2 regions of the Pararhizobium sp. LjRoot235 genome follow, and region 1 is predicted to be linked to the other one. Evidence: riboswitches for the same ligand, from Rfam matches in the RefSeq annotation. Region 1 holds a riboswitch; the other holds the start of a gene.
The links. A riboswitch is a leader RNA that binds a small molecule or an ion and turns the genes downstream of it on or off. The one in region 1 is predicted to bind S-adenosylmethionine.
Positions count from the first base shown of each region.

Region 1 (10,316 bases):
TCGTGATCAATTTGGCTTCGCCGCCGAGATAATGCCGTGCGACATCGAGAAGCAATGGGTCGCGCTGCACGGCAATGGCGGCATCACATTGCAGGACCCGCTCGAAATGATGACCGCTCAATATCGTGCGGCCAAAACGCCGCTCGGCGGATGCGTGCTCACCAGCGAGAAACTCGAGCCTGCGCTCGAAATTTCCAAAACACGGCGTTTCGTGTCCGAAGCGGGCAATTTCCTCCTGGATCGGCGCTGGCAATGTGAGGCCGACAAAGATACCGGTCCGCCTGAGTTCGGTCGCGATGGCCTTTGCCTGAAGGTTGCCGAACATCGAAGGCGTAGCACCCGCGCTCGATCGCACCGGCTTGGCTGTCAGCCAATGTGCTTTGCGGAACGGCATTGTCCGCGCCAGCAGAAACATCGGTAGCCAGACCGGATTCTCCCGCACATCCGTGAGATAGGTCGGTATGCGCGCGGCCATGCGGCGCAAAACGCCGCCGCTGCGAGCAATGGTTTCTAAGTCCTGCGGTTGGGATTTGGGTGCGTCAAGCATCTGATATCCTTACATTACATACGACAAGGTCTTTTTGACAAACCCCGTCCCTGATCCCACGCCCGACCCAAACAATACCGTCTAATTGCATTTGCTGCAACGCAGCAAAATAGCCCCTCCGAGCGAATTCCGCACTGTGACGACCTGCGCGGGGCGGCGGCACTCACCGCGGGGCCTCGGAACGAGTCAGCGCGAAGCCACATAAAGGGCGAGGAGACCAGACCGTTCCAAGCCGCTTGAAACCGGGCCATCCAATCGTTCACAAAGCCCTGGAAACAAGGTGGAGCGGGTAGCGGGAATCGAACCCGCACGATCAGCTTGGGAAGCTGACAAGCTACCACTACATCATACCCGCAACGGCTGCGAGGTTTTCACCAAGCGCTGCCGGCTGTCAAGGTGGCATCCGATATTACGGACGCCTTTTATTCCGATCGGAAATGCTTGGAGAGCTTCAGGCCCTGCGCCTGGTAGTTGGAGCCGAGGCCGAGACCATAAAGGCCTTCCGGCCGCTCCATCATGTACTCATAGACCAGACGGCCGACGATCTGACCATGTTCCAGGATGAACGGAACCTCGTGGCTGCGGACTTCGAGAACCGCGCGGCTGCCCGTTCCGCCTGCAAAGGCGTGGCCGAAGCCGGGGTCGAAGAAGCCGGCGTAGTGGACACGGAATTCTCCGACCAGCGGATCGAACGGCGTCATTTCGGCGGCATAGAGCGGCGGCACGTGCACTGCTTCGCGCGAGACGAGGATGTAGAACTCATCTGGATCGAGGATCAGTTCGTCGCGGCCGCGGCTATAGAGCGGCTCCCAGAAATCGAAGACGCCATGCTCGGCCTTCTTGTCAACGTCGACGACCGCGGTGTGATGCTTGCCGCGATAGCCGATCAGCCCGTCGGCGCCGGTCCCCTTGAGGTCGATCGAAAGGGCAATGCCGCCGCCGGAAACGTTCGGCTTTTCGCTGGCGACCAGCACGTCGCTCTCATGCAGCGCGAGGACCTCGGCTTCGCTCAGAAGCGCATGGCCGATGCGGAAGCGGATCTGCGACAGGCGCGAGCCGCGCCGCACGATCACCGGGAAGGTGCGCGGGCTGATTTCGAGATAGAGCGGGCCGGAATATCCGGCCGGGATCTTGTCGAATTCCTGCGCCCGGTCGGTGATGACGCGGGTGAAGATGTCGAGGCGGCCGGTCGAGCTCTTCGGATTGGCCGAGGCCGACATGTCGGCAGGCAGGTCGAGGCTTTCCATCAGCGGCACGATATAGACACAGCCGGTCTCGAGCACGGCCCCTTCGGAGAGATCGATGACATGCAGCTTCAGCCGGTCGAGCTTGTCGGCCACGAGGTGGCTGGGACCGGGCATGAAGCTTGCGCGGACGCGAAAGGCTTTCGAGCCCAGACGCAGATCGAGGCTTGCCGGCTGGATCTGATCGGTATCCAGCTTGCTTTCGCTTTTCAAACGCCCCGCGTCAAACAGCGCTGCAATCGCGCGATCGGCTAGAATGCCTGTGGCCCTCGTCATTCCCATTTCCTTTTTGCCGCAAACGGCACGTCATAACCCAAATTGTCTCCGTGACATATCTTCTTGTTCCCGGGAATTGACGCAAGCGCGGCTAGTCAGTAAATACTGACTTATCCCGTGGTGATTTGGCCGGTCGGCTTGCAGCCACGTTAAACAAATAGCTAAAAAGGCCGGGTTCGAAACCGGCTTGCTTTTGCGGCCGGTTTTTTTGTTTGTGAAAGCGACGATCCGATGAGCAAAAACTGGCGCCCGGCAACACAGCTCGTTCATGGCGGCACGACCCGTTCCAACCACGGCGAAACCTCCGAAGCCATCTTCCTGACGCAGGGCTTCGTCTATGAAAGCTCGGAAGCTGCCGAGGCGCGCTTCAAGGGCGAGACCGACGGCTTCATCTACGCCCGTTACGGCAGCCCGACCAACGACATGTTCGAGCAACGCATGTGCATGCTGGAAGGCGCCGAGGATGCCCGCGCCACGGCATCCGGCATGGCCGCGGTTTCGGCCGCCATTCTCTGCCAGCTCAAGGCGGGCGACCACATCGTCGCGGCCCGCGCCCTCTTCGGTTCCTGCCGCTGGGTGGTGGAGACGCTGGCGCCGAAATACGGCATCGAATGCACGCTGATCGACGGCCGGTTCCTCGAAAACTGGGAAAAGGCAGTCAAGCCGAACACCAAGGTGTTCTTCCTCGAGAGCCCGACCAATCCGACGCTGGAAGTCGTCGACATCGCCGGCGTGGCGAAGATCGCCAATGCGATCGGTGCCAAGGTGGTGGTCGACAACGTCTTTGCGACGCCGCTTCTGCAGAAGCCGCTGGAACTCGGCGCCCATATCGTCGTCTATTCCGCCACCAAGCACATCGACGGCCAAGGCCGCTGCCTCGGCGGCGTGATCCTCTCCGACAAGGAATGGATCAACGAGCACCTGCACGACTATTTCCGCCATACCGGCCCGGCGCTGTCGCCGTTCAATGCCTGGACACTGCTGAAGGGCATGGAAACCCTGCCACTGCGTGTGCGCCAGCAGAGCGAGAACGCGTCGCGGGTCGCGGATTTCCTTGCCGAGCAGCCTCAGGTCGCCCGCGTGATCTATCCGGGCCGCAAGGATCATCCGCAGGCCGATATCATCGCCCGGCAGATGAAGGGCGGTTCGACGCTGGTCTGCTTCGAACTGAAGGGTGGCAAGGAAGCGGCCTTCGCGCTGCAGAACGCACTCGACATCGTGCTGATCTCCAACAATCTCGGCGACAGCAAGAGCCTGATCACCCATCCGGCGACGACGACGCACAAGAATCTGTCGGACGAAGCCCGCACGGAGCTCGGCATTTCGCCCGGCACCGTGCGCTTCTCGGCCGGCATCGAGGATAGCCAAGACCTGATCGAGGATTTCGCCCGCGCGCTGAAATCCATAAAGGCCTGATTTTCCGCTTTCTGCTTCGAACGCCCGTGTCCAGCCGGACGCGGGCGTTTTTCTACGCCTGCGTTTCAGTCCTGAAACTCGCTCGCCTTGCCTGCGCAATCAAGCCGCTTCTTGAAGTGACCATCGAGCATGCTGTGCCCTATCCTAACAGTTTACGCTGTCCATTATTCTTGACGAAACCATCTTGCTGTAGAATATCGCCCATAGACTTGAAAAGGGTTTGCATATGTACCGCGCGCTAACTCGCGATATCGAGGTGACCGTAGAGCCTTACTATCTGGAGGAGCAGTCCGATCCGGAGGACAGCCGTTATGTCTGGGGCTACCGCATCCTGATTTCCAACTTTTCCGGCAAGACTGTGCGGTTGATGACCCGTTACTGGCACATCACCGACGAAAACGGCCAGGTCGACGAAGTCAATGGCCCAGGCGTCATCGGCGAGCAGCCGGTTCTCAATCCCGGCGACACCTATGAATATTCATCAGGCTGCCCGCTCGACACGCCGTCGGGCGTGATGTTCGGCCACTATTCGATGGAAACACCGGAGGGCGATACCTTCACGGTCGATATTCCCGCCTTCTCGCTGGATTCGCCCGGCCAGGCTCGGACCTTGAACTAGGGCCGCAGCTTTTCACTGCGGCTTCACTTCCGTTGCCTCGAAACGATAGGTCGTCGAGCAGAACTCGCATGTGACCGAAACCATTCCGTCCTGCGCCGCGTGATCAAGATCCTCCTGGCTCAGACTTGCCAGCACGTCGCGGAGTTTCTCGCGCGAGCAGCTGCACTTGTCGTAAACCGCCTGGGGCGGATAGACCTTGACGCCGCGCTCATGGAACAGCCGGTAGAGCAACCGCTCGGTTCCGACCGTCGGATCGGTCAGTTCGTCTGCGTCGATACTCTGGACCATGACGCTTGCCTCGCCCCAGAGATCGTCGACCCCAATGGCATGCTCGCCGTTGTCGCCATCCCCCCCGTGAAGATCCGCCTGGCGCATGCGCTCCGGCGCTTCCGGCAGGAATTGGGCGACCATGCCGCCGGCCCGCCAGCGATGGCGCGGCTGGCCGTTTTCATCGCGGTCCAGCAACTCAGCGACACCGAGGCGCACCTTGGTCGGGATCTGTTCCGACTGGCGGAAATAGACGCCGGCGATCTCCTCCAGCGAGGCGCCATCGAGCGGCACAATGCCCTGATAGCGCTGCGTGTGGGCGCCCTGGTCGATGGTGAAGGCGAGAATGCCTTCGCCCAGCAGATGCTCCGGTTTGGTCAGGCCGTTTTCTTGGGCGCGCGACAGGGCTTCCTCGTCGTAGCGGGCATAGGCACGCACCCGGTCCGGCGTCGAGAAATCTGCGACGACCAGATCGACCGGACCGTTGCTTTTCGTCTGGACGATCAGCTTGCCTTCGAATTTCAGCGAGGTACCGAGCAGGACCGTCAGCACCACCGTTTCGGCAACGAGACGGGCGACCGGTAGCGGATAATTGTGGCGTTCGAGGATGGCGTCGAGCATCGGGCCGAGCTGGACGGCACGGCCGCGCACGTCGAGGCCCTCCACCTGAAACGGCACGACATGATCGTCGCCGGCAAAATCGAACTGGCCGAGGCCCGGGTCTACTTCCGTCATCACTCTGCTCCTTAGCCCTCGGACATCGACAAGCCGAAGGCTGGAACCTTTGGCGACGTGATGCCCGATGCTCTCTTATTGATCCTGCGCAGGCCCGTTTTGTCCAGATCGTCACTCGGAAAAACGGCTGCTTGCTCTTCTCCGCACCCGCTGCAGACAGCGGCACGGATGGCTGGATATTCTGAACGCGAATGACCGGCACGGAGGCTGAGCTACCCGCCGGTCATCCAATTGCAGCATAGATCGTGTGCCGCGGTCCCGTTTTCAATATGCGCGGTAGCGCGCTCGTCAAAGCGCGCCGAGGCACCAGGCGAGAACCGATTTCTGCGCATGCAGGCGGTTTTCCGCCTCATCGAAGACCACTGACTGCTTGCCGTCGATCACGTCGTCCGTCACCTCCTCGCCGCGATGGGCAGGCAGGCAATGCATGAACAGCGCGTCCTTTTCGGCCTTCGCCATCAGCTCCGCATTGACCTGGAAGGGCTGGAAGACGTTGTGACCGCGCGCCCGGTGTTCCAGGTTCATCGACACCCAAGTGTCGGTCACCACGCAATGGGCGCCGACAACCGCCTGATCGGCGTCATGATAGAGCTTGATGTCGCCGCCATTGTCGCGGGCCCAGTTGAGGATCTTGTCGTCCGGCTCGGAACCAAGCGGAACAGCCATATTCATCCGATAGCCGAAACGGGCGGACCCTTCGACGAAGGAATGCAACACATTGTTGCCATCGCCGGTCCAGGCAATGGTCTTGCCCTTCACCGGGCCTGCATGCTCCTCGAAGGTCATGATGTCGGCCATGATCTGGCAGGGATGTGTCGTGTCCGTCAGGCCGTTGATCACCGGTACGGTTGCATGCTCGGCAAGTTCGAGCAGCCGGGTGTGATCGGTCGTGCGGATCATGATGGCATCGACATAGCGCGACAGCACCTTGGCCGTGTCGCCGATGGTTTCGGCGCGGCCGAGCTGCATTTCGGTACCGGAGAGGAACAGTGTCTCGCCGCCGAGCTGGCGCATGCCGACATCGAAGGACACGCGCGTGCGGGTCGATGGCTTCTCGAAGATCATCGCCAGCATCTTGCCGGCAAGCGGCTTTTCGGCCGTGCCGGCCTTGGTGGCAGCCTTGCGGACGCGGGCGTCTTCGATGATCGCCCGCAGGTCGGCTGCCGTCATGGCAGAAAGATCGAGAAAGTGTCTGGCCATTTCTATTCAAAGTCCTGTGTTTTCAGCATGGGAAGGGGAACGTCGTTCAGGCCGAGGCCTTTCGTCGTTCCGCCGTCAGCTGTTCGGCCGCCCGCTCGAGCCGCGCCAAGCCTTCGCGAGCTTCCTCGGCCGTCGTTACCAGCGGCGGCAGCAGGCGGATGACGTTTTCACCCGCAGGCACGGCCAGAAGCCGCTCGGCGCGGATCGCCTTGAGCAGGTCTGCGGACGGTACCTTGGCCTTGATGCCGAGCATCAGGCCTTCGCCGCGGATTTCCTCGATGACATCGGGGAAACGATCGGCAAGCGAAGCGAGGCCCTGGCGGAAAACCAGCGCCACATCGCGGACATGCTGCAGGAAACCATCGGCCAGGACGATATCGAGAACGGCATTGCCCACAGCCATGGCCAGCGGATTGCCGCCATAGGTCGAGCCATGCGTTCCGGCGACCATGCCGGAAGCCGCATCCGCCGTCGCAAGGCAGGCACCGAGCGGAAAACCGCCGCCGATCCCCTTGGCGACGGCCATGATGTCGGGCGTGAGACCTGCCCATTCATAGGCAAACAGCTTGCCGGTCCGGCCGATGCCGCACTGGACCTCATCGAGGATCAGAAGCAAGCCGTATTCGTCGCACAGCGAGCGCACCTCCTGCAGGAATTCCTTCGGTACCGTGCGGATGCCACCCTCGCCCTGGATCGGCTCGATCAGGATCGCGGCGGTTTCCTCCGTGATGGCCGCTTTCAGCGCCGTCATGTCGTTGAACGGAACCTGATAGAAACCCGGCGCCTTCGGACCGAAACCCTCGAGATACTTTGCCTGACCGCCGGCCGCGATGGTCGCCAGCGTCCGGCCGTGAAAGGCGCCTTCGAAGGTAATGATGTGGAACTTTTCCGGATGCCCCTTGGAGAAGTGATAGCGCCGCGCGGTCTTGATCGCGCATTCCAGTGCTTCCGCACCCGAATTGGTGAAGAATACCTTGTCGGCAAAGGTGGCTTCAGTCAGCCGGCGGCTCAGGCTTTCCTGTCCGGGAACCTCATAGAGATTGGAGAGATGCCAGACCTTGTCCGCCTGCTCCTTCAGCGCCGAAACGAGGTGCGGATGGGCATGGCCGAGCGAATTGACCGCGACACCGGCGGCAAAATCGAGATAGCGCGTGCCATCCTCCGCAACCAGCCAGACGCCTTCGCCGCGCTCAAACCGCAAGGGGGCGCGGGCATATGTGTCATAAAGCGGCGTGGCATCGGCCATGGCGCATGTCTCCTCAATCATCACGGTGATTGTTTCGGTTGGCTCAGCTCGGACTGAGGTCAGCCCTTAAAAAATCAAAATGCCGCCTCGCGGCGGCAAAATCACTATCTTCATTTCGCACCGCAATGTCAACAAAAGCCGGCAATTTGCGGCAATTCACGCCGCCATCGCGACATCGATTTTTTTGACCGCACGCTCTTGCAAAAATGCCACGCATGCCAAGCAAGTTGGGGAAAACTCGAAAATCGATTCGCTCGGATTCCGGGGACTCTTGTCAGCGAGTCCCCCTACCTCTACCTTAACAACTAATTACTAGAACGCATGCGGCGGACCTAGTCACCAAAAGAGTTATCGCGTTTCAGCCTCGGAGTCCGTCCGGGGTACGGTGGAGGATTCGACCATCACCAACGCTGTGAATGGAGAAAAGACCATGAACTGGACTGACGAGCGGGTCGAGAAACTCAAGAAGTTGTGGTCAGAAGGATTGAGCGCGAGCCAGATCGCCGCGCAGCTCGGCGGCGTCAGCCGAAACGCGGTCATCGGCAAGGTGCACCGGCTTTGCCTGCCCGGCCGTGCCAAGGCTGGCGGCAGCACGGCAACCACCGCCCGCGCCAAGCGTCCGGCGACATCCGCACCGCGCGCGCCGAACTACGCTGCGCGCGTCACCAACCGCACCGTGACACGCACCACGGGCGCCACCGTCATGAAGGAAGAGGTGGAAATCGACGCCATTGAGGACCAGTACGTCGCACCGGTCAGCAACGTGGTCGTGCCGATGTCCCGCCGCCTGGCGCTGACGCAGCTTACGGACCGCACCTGCAAGTGGCCGATCGGCGACCCGATGAAGGAAGAGTTTCATTTCTGCGGCAATGACTCGCCCGATACATCGCCCTACTGCACCTTCCACGCAAAGCTGGCCTATCAGCCTTCCGGCGAACGCCGTCGGGCTCGGTGAACGCCGCAAACCACTAAACATAAAAAGGGGCCGGCCGGCCCCTTTTCCGTGTTTCACTCAAGTGCAGTCAGCTTTCCAGGGAATAGCCCGCGCCTCGCACGGTGCGGATCACATCCTGCATGTTGGAGAAGTTCAGCGCCTTGCGCAGGCGGCCGACATGGACGTCGACGGTGCGCTCGTCGACATAGATGTCGTGGCCCCAGACGCCGTCGAGCAGCTGCGAGCGCGAAAAGACGCGGCCGGGCGAGGTCATGAAGAATTCCAAGAGCCGGAACTCGGTCGGTCCGAGGCGGACCTCGCGGGTCTTGCGGTGAACGCGGTGGGTTTCGCGATCGAGCTCGATATCGCCGCATTTCAGCAGCGTCGACAGCACTTCCGGCTTCGCGCGCCGCAGCATCGCCTTCACCCGCGCCATCAGCTCCGGCGTCGAGAACGGCTTGACCACATAGTCGTCAGCGCCCGTGGCAAGGCCGCGGACCCGCTCGCTCTCTTCACCGCGTGCCGTTAGCATGATGATCGGCAGGCGCTCGGTTTCGGAGCGTTGACGAAGCCTGCGGCACAACTCGATGCCGGAGACGCCCGGCAGCATCCAGTCGAGGATCAGGAGATCCGGCAGGCGCTCCTGCAGCCGGATTTCCGCTTCGTCGCCGCGGTTGATCGTATCGACTTCAAAGCCTTCGGCCTCAAGATTGTAACGCAGGAGAACGCTCAGCGCTTCCTCGTCTTCGACAACGGCAATTCTTGGCAGCATGCGGTCTCAACTCCTTGACGCCTTGCCCTCATTGCAAGGGGCTCGTCCGGCGGCCCGAAAGCCGTCGGGCAGTCAAATGCCTAGATTTCACTTACCTATTTCCGATCCGGCGCGGCGATCAGTTGCCGATCGCGCCGACGGTATTGGCGGTATCGTCCTTCGGACGTTCCCCGGCCGGCTGGGAGCCGGTCGCCATGTAATAGATCGTTTCGGCGACATTTGTCGCATGGTCGCCGATGCGTTCGATATTCTTGGCGCAGAACAGAAGATGCGTGCACGGCGTGATGTTGCGCGGATCTTCCATCATGTAGGTCAGGAGCTCGCGAAACAGCGACGTGTAGATCGCATCGATTTCATTGTCCCGCTCACGGATGCTGTTGGCCTTTTCCGGCGACCGCGACGCATAGACATCGAGCACTTCCTTCAGCTGCATCAGCGCGAGTTCGGCCAGGTGCTCCAGCCCGCGAGCCAGCTGCCGCGGCAAGCTGGCGCTCGAAACGGCGATCACCCGCTTGGCCGTGTTCTTCCCGAGATCGCCGACACGCTCAAGATCGGCAGCAATACGGATGGAGCCCATCAGTTCGCGCAGGTCGGATGCGACCGGCTGGCGTCTTGCGATGGTGACGATCACCTTCTCGCCGATCTGGCGTTCGGCCTCATCCATGATGGCGTCGTCGGAGATGACCTTCTGGGCGAGCGCGAGGTCCGCGTTGACCAGTGCCCGCACGGATTCGGCGACCATCTGCTCGGCAAGGCCGCCCATCTCGGAGATGCGCCGGTTCAGGTATTTGAGATCTTCGTCATAGACGGAAGCAATGTGCGTGGACATGATCGTTTTTCCTTGTGTTCATGGTCCCGGTTCAAAGCGCGCCACCGCTCCCTACATCGGAAAGCGGCAAGATATGCGTCAGCCGAAGCGGCCCATGATGTAATCCTGGGTGCGCTGGTCATCCGGATTGGTGAACATCTTGTCGGTATCGTTCTCCTCGACCAGATTGCCGAGATGGAACATGGCGGTGCGTTGCGAAACGCGTGCCGCCTGCTGCATCGAGTGGGTAAC
Region 1 covers NZ_CAXUSP020000001.1:3,971,682-3,981,997, forward strand. Annotated here, with positions in the region: gene ACSQ2Z_RS19500 (hypothetical protein) at 1-547, opposite strand, end outside; tRNA gene ACSQ2Z_RS19505 (tRNA-Gly) at 829-902, opposite strand; gene ACSQ2Z_RS19510 (2'-deoxycytidine 5'-triphosphate deaminase) at 970-2,067, opposite strand; SAM riboswitch at 2,175-2,253, shown strand; gene ACSQ2Z_RS19515 (O-succinylhomoserine sulfhydrylase) at 2,299-3,483, shown strand; gene apaG (Co2+/Mg2+ efflux protein ApaG) at 3,710-4,102, shown strand; gene ACSQ2Z_RS19525 (Hsp33 family molecular chaperone) at 4,115-5,104, opposite strand; gene argF (ornithine carbamoyltransferase) at 5,393-6,304, opposite strand; gene ACSQ2Z_RS19535 (aspartate aminotransferase family protein) at 6,351-7,550, opposite strand; gene ACSQ2Z_RS19540 (GcrA family cell cycle regulator) at 7,981-8,505, shown strand; gene phoB (phosphate regulon transcriptional regulator PhoB) at 8,573-9,256, opposite strand; gene phoU (phosphate signaling complex protein PhoU) at 9,375-10,085, opposite strand; gene pstB (phosphate ABC transporter ATP-binding protein PstB) at 10,164-10,316, opposite strand, start outside.

Region 2 (10,316 bases), 3.4 Mb from region 1:
CGCCTCGGCCGAGCGCTGGGATTTCGACGTCACGGTGATCCGCATCGATACGCAGATCTACCGTTTCCTGACGGCGGTGCCGAAGGGTGCGCCGAGCCTCGAGCCGATGGCCGAAGTCCTGCGAGCATCCTTCCGCCGCATGATGCCGCAGGAAGCGGCCGCGCTGAAGCCGCTGCGCATCCGCGTCGTCACGGCCAAGCCCGGCGATACGCTGGCGACGCTCTCGGCCCGGATGATGGGCACCGACCGCAAGCTCGATCTCTTCCGCCTGATCAACGCCATGCAGGTGACATCGACCGTCAAGCCGGGCGACAGGGTCAAGATCATCTCGGAGTAGGACCGCACGCGGAAAAACCGCCTCTCACCGGAAGCGGCGATCGATCGGATGGTGAGAGACCAAGCGCTTGGGCGAATTCGGCATTGAGCGCGAAAACGTGCCCGTGCACGGTACGCGCAGCGATAGATCGAGCGTCGAGACGGCGCCCCCGGTTATAATGGCTTCCCAGCCTTTCCCGCACCTTCGGTGGTTGGCGCTGGACGCGCTGATACCGCTCAATGCGGCAGCGTCGCCAGCACCGGTGCTTCGGCGACCAGCGCGATCCTCAGCTTCTCCAGTGCCCGGGTCTCGATCTGGCGGACTCGCTCCTTCGAGATGCCGAGATCGGCGCCGAGCTCTTCAAGGGTGGCGCTGTCTTCCGACAGGCGGCGGGCGCGGATGATCTTCATTTCCCGCTCGTTCAGCTGGCAAAGCGCGTGGCTGAGCCAGATGCGCCGCCGTTCCTGGTCGATCATCTCGGAGACCTGCTCGTCCGGCAGTGGCGCGTCACAGGCGAGAAGATCGAGCCGTTCGCCGCTGTCGGCATCGCCCGACGAGATCGGCGCCTGCAGCGAGGCATCATTGCTGGAGAGGCGCGCATCCATCGTCTGCACGTCGGCAATGCTGACGCCGAGTGCCGCGGCGATTTCCTCGTGCACGGCGCGCGCGGTCAGCTGCCGGTCGCCCTGAGCGAGCTTGGCGCGCAGGCGGCGCAGGTTGAAGAACAAGGCCTTTTGCGCCGAAGACGTGCCGCCGCGCACGATCGACCAGTTGCGCAGCACATAATCCTGCATCGAGGCGCGGATCCACCAGCTGGCATAGGTCGAGAAGCGGACCTCGCGGCTCGGCTCGAAGCGGGCGGCGGCTTCCAGCAGGCCGATATGGCCCTCCTGCACCAAGTCGCTCATCGGCAGGCCGAAATTGCGAAACTTCGACGCCATCGAGACCACCAGCCGCATATGGGCCATGGCGATCTTGTTTCGGGCTTCCTGATCGTTATGGTCTTTCCATGCCAGCGCCAGGGCATGCTCCTCGTCCCGTTCGAGATAGGGGGCCGCCATGGCGATCTTGATCATGCGCCTGTCTGCTGAGAGGTTTTTCATCGGCTACTCCATGAGGGGCACACGGGGTGTGCCGCTGAACGATAAGTCGATCGTATTTCGGGATTTCCGCTGCCTAAGCTTGACCAGCATTCGAACCGCCCTACTTCCCTGCCTAGAAGCCGAGGCCGGAAGAGAGGGCCGCGGGTAGCAGTCCCGTTCCACGCGCAGGTCAGGACTGAACATGTCCCAACGCGCGGGGAGCGAATAAGTTCCATGCTGCACTGCCGTATTTTGCGGCCGCGCGCATTTTTCCGGCGGCCACGACAATGTCGGCCCACGCGACGACCGGGACCGCGACGACCGGGACGCTGTCTCTAGTCACAACTTCGGCACGGCGCTTGCCGCCGGCCTGTCGGCGAAGCGGTCAGCCCGACGCTAAAGAAGGCCCGCTTTGCGCGGCCGCGCGTCCCTCATTGATTCCAACATTGATTCCAACGCAGACAGGCGCTATTTAGACGTCTCGTGGTGATTTGGCCGGCCGGCTTGCAGCCACGTTAAATAAATCGCTAAAGGGCCGTGCATGCGCAAGCAGGCGGGCCGGTAGCGATCTTGTCGTTGCCGGTTTTTTTGTTCCGCTTGTCCTGACCCGAGTTTTGCCCATGCCCATCAAGATACCCGATACGCTGCCCGCCTTCGAAACCCTCGTCAAAGAGGGCGTGCGGGTCATGACCGAAACCGCGGCGATCCGTCAGGACATCCGCCCGCTGCAGATCGGGCTCCTGAACCTCATGCCGAACAAGATCAAGACCGAGGTGCAGATGGCACGCCTCGTCGGCGCCACGCCGCTGCAGGTCGAGTTTTCGCTGATCCGGCTGGGCGGCCACAAGGCGAAGAACACACCGGAAGACCATCTGCTCGCCTTCTATGACACCTGGGACGAGATCAAGCACCGCAAGTTCGACGGTCTCATCATCACCGGCGCGCCTGTGGAGATGCTGAACTATGAGGACGTGACCTATTGGCAGGAGATGCAGCAGATCCTCGACTGGACGCATACCAACGTTCATTCGACGCTCAACATCTGCTGGGGCGCCATGGCGGCGATCTACCATTTCCACCGGGTGCCGAAATACACGCTGAAGGAAAAGGCCTTCGGCGTCTACCGCCACCACAATCTCAACCCGGCCTCGGTCTATCTCAACGGCTTTTCCGACGATTTCCAGATTCCGGTGTCGCGCTGGACCGAAGTGCGCCGCGCCGACATCGAAAAGGTGCCGGGGCTCGAGATATTGATGGAATCCGACGAGATGGGCGTCTGTTTCGTGCATGAGAAGACGGGCAACCGCCTCTACGTCTTCAATCATGTCGAATATGATTCGACCTCGCTGTCGGACGAATATTTCCGCGACGTGAACGCCGGCGTGCCGATCAAGATGCCGCACAACCATTTCCCGCACAACGACCCGTCACTGCCGCCGCAGAACCGCTGGCGCAGCCACGCGCACCTGTTGTTCTGCAACTGGATCAACGATATCTACCAGACAACGCCGTATGATCTCGCCGATATCGGCAAGGACAGGACATGACGGCAAGCCTGGTGATCGGGCCGCTCGAACGCGCCGGCGGCGCCTCTGGAAGGCCTGTCTGGCCTTGTACGAAACCGCCTGCCGGCGCTTGCGTGTGCCCGCTTTCAGTACCGGCAATCCACCCGTGAATTGTATGACTTTTCGGTTGCCGCCCTGCTCGAAATGACGCAGTTTGCCGCCGGGAAAAGTGGAGGAAGAATAGCCGTGCAGACAGAAACTGAAATCTTCGGCCATCTGCCGACTGGCGAACCGGTTCAACGCCTGACCATCCGCGGCGGCGGGCTGACCGTAAATATCCTCACCTGGGGCTCGGTCATCCAGGACCTGCGCCTCGACGGACACGCAGCACCGCTGGTTCTCGGCTTCGAGAGTTTTCAGGACTACCTCGATCACTCCCCCTATTTCGGCGCGACGCCGGGCCGCAACGCTAACCGCATCGGCGGCGGCCGCTTTGCAATTGACGGCACCGCCTACCAGCTCGAATGCAATGAGAAGGGCGTGACCCATCTGCACGGCGGCAGCGACGGCATCGCCAAGCGTCTCTGGACCATCGTCGAAAAAGCCGAAGATCGGGTCGTGCTCACGATCGTCGATCCTGATGGCCGCGCCGGCTATCCCGGCAATTGCACCGTCACCTGCACCTATAGAGTAAGTTACGGCGGCGTCCTCAATGTCATCTACGAGAGCACGACCGACCGCGCCACGATCTGCAATGTCTGCCAGCACAGCTATTTCAATCTCGACGGCGCCGCCGACGCACTCGGCCACGACGCAATGATCGCCGCCAATCACTATCTGCCGACGGATGCGCTGCAGGTGCCGACCGGTGAAATCGCGAGCGTCGAGGGCACCGCCTTCGACCTGCGGTCAATGACGCCGCTGCGCCGCCAGATGGAAGGCGACAAGATCGCCTACGACCACAATTTCTGTCTGGCCGACGCCCGCGGCCCCAAGCAGTCGGTCGCCCTGGTGCGCAGCATCAATTCCGGCGTTTCGCTGGAGGTCCGTACCACTGAGCCCGGCGTGCAGTTCTACACCGGCTTCAAGATGAATGTCCCGGTCCCCGGCCTCGAAGGCCGCCGCTACGGCCCCTTCGCCGGCTTCTGCCTGGAAACGCAGATCTGGCCGGACGCGGTCAACCATGCGAATTTCCCGCAAGCCGTGCTGCGGCCCGGCGAGACACTGCGGCAGGAAACAGACTACGTCTTTACCAGAAGCTGACATCCTGCTCAGATACGGCTTCAATGGCCAGCTCGCGGCGCGTTCCTCTTTGACGCGGCTGCGGGTAAGCTCAGCCGCGGAGGAGTGGAAACGATGACGGGAAGAGAAAAGATCGCATTGGTGACCGGCGGCGGCACCGGCATCGGCCGTGCCATTGCCGAGGCGCTGCTGGACCACGGCTTCACCGTCGTCATTTCCGGCCGCCGCTCCGACGTTCTGCAAGCGACCGCAATAGACATGGCCACGCATACCACCGGCACGGTCAGGGCATTCGCTGCCGATGTCGGCGATCCGCAATCGGTCGCCACCTTGTTTCAGACCATCCGCCACGATTTCGGCCGCCTCGACCTGCTCGTCAACAATGCCGGCATGAGCCTGCCCGCCGTACCGATGGAGGACATCACCTTCGAGCAGTGGAGCGCCATCGTCGCCGCAAACCTGACCGGCGCCTTCCTCTGCACCCAGCAGGCGATGAAGCTGATGAAGGCGCAGACGCCGCGGGGCGGCCGCATCATCAACAACGGCTCGATCTCCGCCTCGACGCCACGCCCGTTCTCGGCGCCCTATACCGCGACGAAGCACGCCATCACCGGCCTTACCAAATCGACAGCCCTTGACGGTCGCGCCTTCGACATCGCCTGCGGCCAGATCGACATCGGCAACGCCTCGACCGAAATGACTGCCGGCATGAGCGGCGGTGTGCTACAGGCCAATGGCGAAACCGCCAGCGAACCGACCATCCCCACCAAACTCGTCGCCGACGCCATCGTCTACATGGCGAGCCTGCCGCTTGACGCCAACGTACTGACGATGACGGTGATGGCGACGAAGATGCCGTATGTGGGACGGGGGTAAAGACAAGAAATCAATGCCTTCCGAATATCAACATATAGAAGGTAAAAACTGAAATGCACACAATGTTGATTTTTCAGAATTTGCTTTCCTATAAGCCGTAGACTCACTTTATAGAAAACGCCCGTCCAGCTATAATCTGGCTACGAAGCTTATACCGAGGCAACATGAAGCGTTCTGATTTCATTTCGCCAGACACAGGAACATTTGTTCCCACTATCGAACAAAACGTTGCGTTCGTGCCCGCACCTTTTGCCACCCGCATTTGATCTTGCCGCCGTTGCCATTTCCGTGGGCGAGGCTTTGCAGATGCTCGGAGGCTGAACCCTATGCGGTACCAGCGGTACCGTACGACACACCAGTAACATTGATTTCTAGGAGAAAAATGGAGCGGGTGAAGCGATTCGAACGCTCGACCCCAACCTTGGCAAGGTTGTGCTCTACCCCTGAGCTACACCCGCTCATTGTCGACGGCCTGGGGTAGTCGGTGGCCGAAGGTCGCTGCGTTGCGGCGACGGGCGCTATATGGCCCAGCCGTTTTCCAAATGCAACAGGGAAATGACGGCTTGTGGAAGAAATTTTTGCCGGCATGTCGCAAGCCCCTGAAAACAGGGCGTTTTGCAGCCTTCCCAATTACAACGATTGCGCTTGTCTGGCCTTCGCCGTAAATGATGACCGCCATTTTTCAAGCCGAAGGAACCCCGTCATGAGTGAAGTGCCGCCGAAGACGCAGGATGAATTGTTCGAGTTTCTGGACAGCCTCGGCATTGCGCACACGACCAAGCGGCACGAGCCCGTCTTTACCGTCGCCGAATCGGTCGCGCTGCGCGACGAGATCCCCGGCGGACATACAAAAAACCTGTTCGTGAAGGACAAGAAGGACAATTATTTCCTCTTGACCGTCGAAGAGAACGCGACCGTCGATCTGAAGACTGTGCACACCATCATCGGCGGCGCCAGCAAGGTTTCTTTCGGCCGGCCGGAGAAGCTGATGGAATATCTGGGCGTCATTCCCGGCGCCGTCACAGCCTTCGGCGTAATCAACGACACCGAGAGACAAGTGAAGATCATCGTCGACGAGGAACTGATGAAGGACGAGATCGTCAATTGCCATCCGCTCGCCAACGATGCGACGACTTCGATCGCCCCCAGGGATCTGCTGCGCTTTATCGAGGCGACGGGACATGAACCGCTTGTCTTGAAAGTGACGTCCTGACATACGATCTTTGACGGGATAACCGAGCAGTGACGGGCAGACGGACGAAGACGTTCGCGAGGAGACATGGATGAGCGGCAGCGACAACCCCTATGCAGGATCCTATGGCAACCAGATGACCGCGACGGCGAGCTACGGCGGCGCGGCGGCCAAGGCTCCCGCAGCGGCACCTGCCGGCGACCTGATCAAGGATACGACCACCGCCAACTTCCCCCGCGACGTGCTAGAGGCCTCGCGCCAGCAGCCGGTTCTCGTCGATTTCTGGGCCCCCTGGTGCGGTCCCTGCAAGCAGTTGACGCCGGTCATCGAAAAGGTCGTCACCGAGGCTCAGGGCCGCGTCAAGCTCGTCAAGATGAACATCGACGATCATCCGTCGATCGCCGGTCAGCTTGGCATCCAGTCGATCCCCGCCGTCATCGCCTTTTCCGGTGGCCGTCCGGTCGATGGCTTCATGGGAGCGGTGCCTGAAAGCCAGATCCGCCAATTCATCGACAAGATCGCCGGTCCCGTGGTCGATGACCGGGCAGCCGAGATCGAGGCGGCGCTGACCGAGGCAAAGACGCTGCTCGACCAGGGCGACCTTCAGAGCGCCGCCGGCCTTTTCGGCGCGGTGCTGCAGGCAGATCCGGAAAATGCCGCGGCGCTGGCAGGCCTTGCCAATTCCCTGATCGCCGCCGGCGACTTTGAGCAGGCGCGCGATGTCTTGTCCAATCTGTCCGAGGCGCTCACCAAGGATGCCGGCATCATTGCCGTGTTGAAAAAACTTGACCAGATCGAGGAAGCCCGCAAGCTCGGCGATCCCGATGAACTGGAGCAACTGCTCGCTGCCGATCCGGACGATCACGCCGCGCGTATCAAGCTTGCCAAGATCCGCAATGTCGAGGGCGACCGCGCGGCGGCTGCCGATCACCTCCTGAAGGTGATGAAGCGCGACCGGGCCTTTGAGGACGACGGCGCCCGGCGCGAGTTGCTGCAGTTCTTCGACGTCTGGGGTCCGATGGACCCGGCGACACTCTCCGCACGACGGAAACTGTCGTCGATCCTTTTCTCGTGACAGCTTTGTGACGCGCTCTCTTGAGATTTCAGGCGGGCGCACCATTTCTTGTCCATAGGCGGCGGCCCAGGCGGCGGCGCCACCGCAATCACCAAGAAAGCGCCTGACAGCGACGGGGTATGGTCGGAAATGCAAGTGGGAAATGCACGTTATCTGAGGCCTCAGGACCTGCCGGATACGCTTCCGGTATTTCCGCTGACGGGCGTGCTTTTGCTTCCCGGCTCGCAATTGCCGCTGAACATTTTCGAGCCGCGCTACCTTGCCATGTTCGACGATGCGCTGGCCGGAAACCGCCTGATCGGCATGGTCCAGCCCTCCTTCGGCGAATCGCGCGAGGAAGCCGGGCAGGCGCATGTGCAGGCGCTTTGCCAGGTCGGCTGCGTCGGCCGGATCACCTCCTTCGCCGAAATGGAGGACGGCCGCTACCTGACGTCTCTGACCGGCATCTGTCGCTTCCGCCTGTTCGACGAACAGCATCCGACGAAGGGTTATCGCAATTTCCACATCGCCCCTTTCGCCACCGATCTCAACGGCCCGGACGATGAGGCGCAGGTCGACCGGGAAGCCCTGCTGGCCGCCTTCCGGGCCTATCTCGACGCCAACAAGCTGGAGGCGGACTGGGAAAGCGTCGAGCGGGCGAGCAATGCGACGCTGGTCAACTCAATGGCGATGATGTCGCCCTACGGCCCGGCCGAGAAACAGGCGTTGCTGGAAGCTCCCGATCTCAAGACCCGCGCCGAAACATTGATCGCCATCACCGAAATCGTGCTTGCCCGCAGTTTCGGCGATATCGAAAATATTCTGCAGTAGGCGCAAATGATGGAAGACAGGACCAGCCGCGTGGACCCGAAACTGCTTGAACTTCTCGTCTGCCCGCTGACCAAGGGCCGCCTCAGCTATAACGCTGCCGACAATGAACTGATCTCGGAAAAGGCAAAGCTCGCCTATCCGATCCGCGACGGCATACCGATCATGCTGATCTCCGAGGCGCGCGAGATCGAAGATTGACCGCTCAGATCGGCTGCCCAGCCAGCATCTTCGGATCATTGTCGCCGCCAAGCCCCGACGCCTGACGGATGAAGAACGACTTCAGCGACGGCATGCGATCGACAAGCCCCAGGCCGAAATCGCGCAGCGCCCGGACCGGCGTGATATCGTTGGAAAATAGCCGGTTCAGCACGTCGGTCGTCACGCCCATCCGGAAGGTGTCGAAGCGCCGCCAGCTCTGGTAGCGCTCGAGCACCGCGAGCGAGCCGATATCGAGACCGAGGCGATCCGCATCGACAATGGTCTCCGCCAGCGCCGCCACATCCTTGAAGCCGAGATTGAGGCCCTGGCCGGAAATCGGATGGATGCCGTGCGCGGCATCGCCCGCAAGGGCAAAACGCGGGGCGACGAAATCGCGCGCCAAGGTCAGGCCGAGCGGAAAGGCCTGCCGTCCGCCGACGACCTTCAGCGTGCCGAGCCTGTGGCCGAAGCGGCGCTCCAGCTCTTCCTCGAAGACGAGGTCGTCGCTGGCGATCAGCCGCTCCGCGTCGTGCGTCCACTCCGTCCAGACCAGCGATGAACGGTTGTTCTTGAGCGGCAGCGTCGCAAAGGGACCGGCTGGCAGAAAATGCTCCTCCGCCGTGCCCTCATGCGGACGCTCGTGCTCGACGGTGGTGACGATGCCGGACTGCCCATAGTCGAATTCGACGGTCTTGATGCCGGCGGCGTCGCGCAGCTTCGAGCGCACACCGTCGCAGGCAACCAGCAGCCGCGCCTCGAGCACGTCGCCACTCGACAGTGTGACCGAGACCGCATGATCGCCGCTCTTGAAATCCTTGGCGACCTCCGACTGGCGGATATCGATACCAAGCGCGCCGGCAGCCTTGCGCAACGCACCAACCAGCGCCACGTTCTGAACCATATGGGCAAAGGGCCGCCCCTCGACCCCGCCTTCTTCAAACGTCAGGAACACCGGGCGGACCGGATCGGCGGTTTTCGAATCGGTGATCACCATGCGTTTGATCGGCTCGGCTTCCGGCTCGATCTCGCTCCAGATGCCGAGCACGTCGAGCATCTGCGAGGCGGCGGCGATGATCGCCGAGGCGCGCTCGTCCTTCTTCCAGGCGCCCTTTGCCGTGGCATCGATCACGGTCACGGCAAGATGCGGCGCCGCCTTTTTGACGGATACGGCCAGCGACAGGCCGATATAACCGCCGCCCGCAATCAGCACATCGATCATCTCTCGTTCTCCCGTCACTCTTGAGCATTGCTTCTTGCCTATATAGATCATTGCTGCGCCCCTTCCTACCACCGACGCCATTCGACCGCTGGAGATTGCCGAAATGTCGCGCCCCCATGACAACCCCGCCCCGATGCCCGCCCCGATGGATATCCTCCTGCAGACGCTGGATCTGGAGAAGCTCGAGGAAAACCTGTTTCGCGGCCGCTCGCCTCAGGTCGGCTGGCAGCGCGTCTTCGGCGGACAGGTCATCGGCCAGGCGCTGGTGGCGGCGCAGCGCACCGTCAGCGAAGGCCGCTACGTGCATTCGCTGCACGCCTATTTCATGCGGCCCGGCGATCCGGCGGTGCCGATCATCTACGATGTCGACCGTATCCGTGACGGATCGAGCTTCGCCACCCGCCGCGTCGTCGCCATCCAGCACGGCAAGGCGATATTCGCGCTGTCAGCGTCCTTCCAGTTCGATGAGGACGGCTTCGACCACCAGATCGCCATGCCGGACGTGGCGCCGCCGGAAAGCCTGATGGGCGAGCAGGACATCAAGGAGCAATTCCTCGTCAATGCGCCCGAAGCGGTTCGGCGCTACTGGGAACGCCCGCGGCCGATCGAGATCCGCCCCGTCTCGCTCAAGCATTATTTCTCGCGCGACAGGCTGGAGCCCGTGCAGGACGTGTGGGTGAAGGCGGTCGGCACCGTTCCGGACGAGCGCCATATCCAGGCGGCTGTACTTGCCTATATCTCCGACATGACCCTGCTCGACACGGCGCTTTATGCCCATGGCACCTCCGTCTTCGACCGCGA
Region 2 covers NZ_CAXUSP020000001.1:553,483-563,798, reverse strand. Annotated here, with positions in the region: gene ACSQ2Z_RS02670 (M48 family metalloprotease) at 1-337, shown strand, start outside; gene ACSQ2Z_RS02665 (RNA polymerase factor sigma-32) at 553-1,419, opposite strand; SAM riboswitch at 1,872-1,949, shown strand; gene metA (homoserine O-acetyltransferase MetA) at 2,019-2,945, shown strand; gene ACSQ2Z_RS02655 (aldose epimerase family protein) at 3,150-4,166, shown strand; gene ACSQ2Z_RS02650 (SDR family oxidoreductase) at 4,260-5,021, shown strand; tRNA gene ACSQ2Z_RS02645 (tRNA-Gly) at 5,405-5,479, opposite strand; gene ACSQ2Z_RS02640 (prolyl-tRNA synthetase associated domain-containing protein) at 5,725-6,234, shown strand; gene trxA (thioredoxin) at 6,305-7,288, shown strand; gene ACSQ2Z_RS02630 (LON peptidase substrate-binding domain-containing protein) at 7,418-8,098, shown strand; gene ACSQ2Z_RS02625 (Trm112 family protein) at 8,108-8,296, shown strand; gene ACSQ2Z_RS02620 (ubiquinone biosynthesis hydroxylase) at 8,301-9,566, opposite strand; gene tesB (acyl-CoA thioesterase II) at 9,619-10,316, shown strand, end outside.
Region 2: another riboswitch for S-adenosylmethionine. It lies ahead of metA (homoserine O-acetyltransferase MetA); the one in region 1 lies ahead of ACSQ2Z_RS19515 (O-succinylhomoserine sulfhydrylase).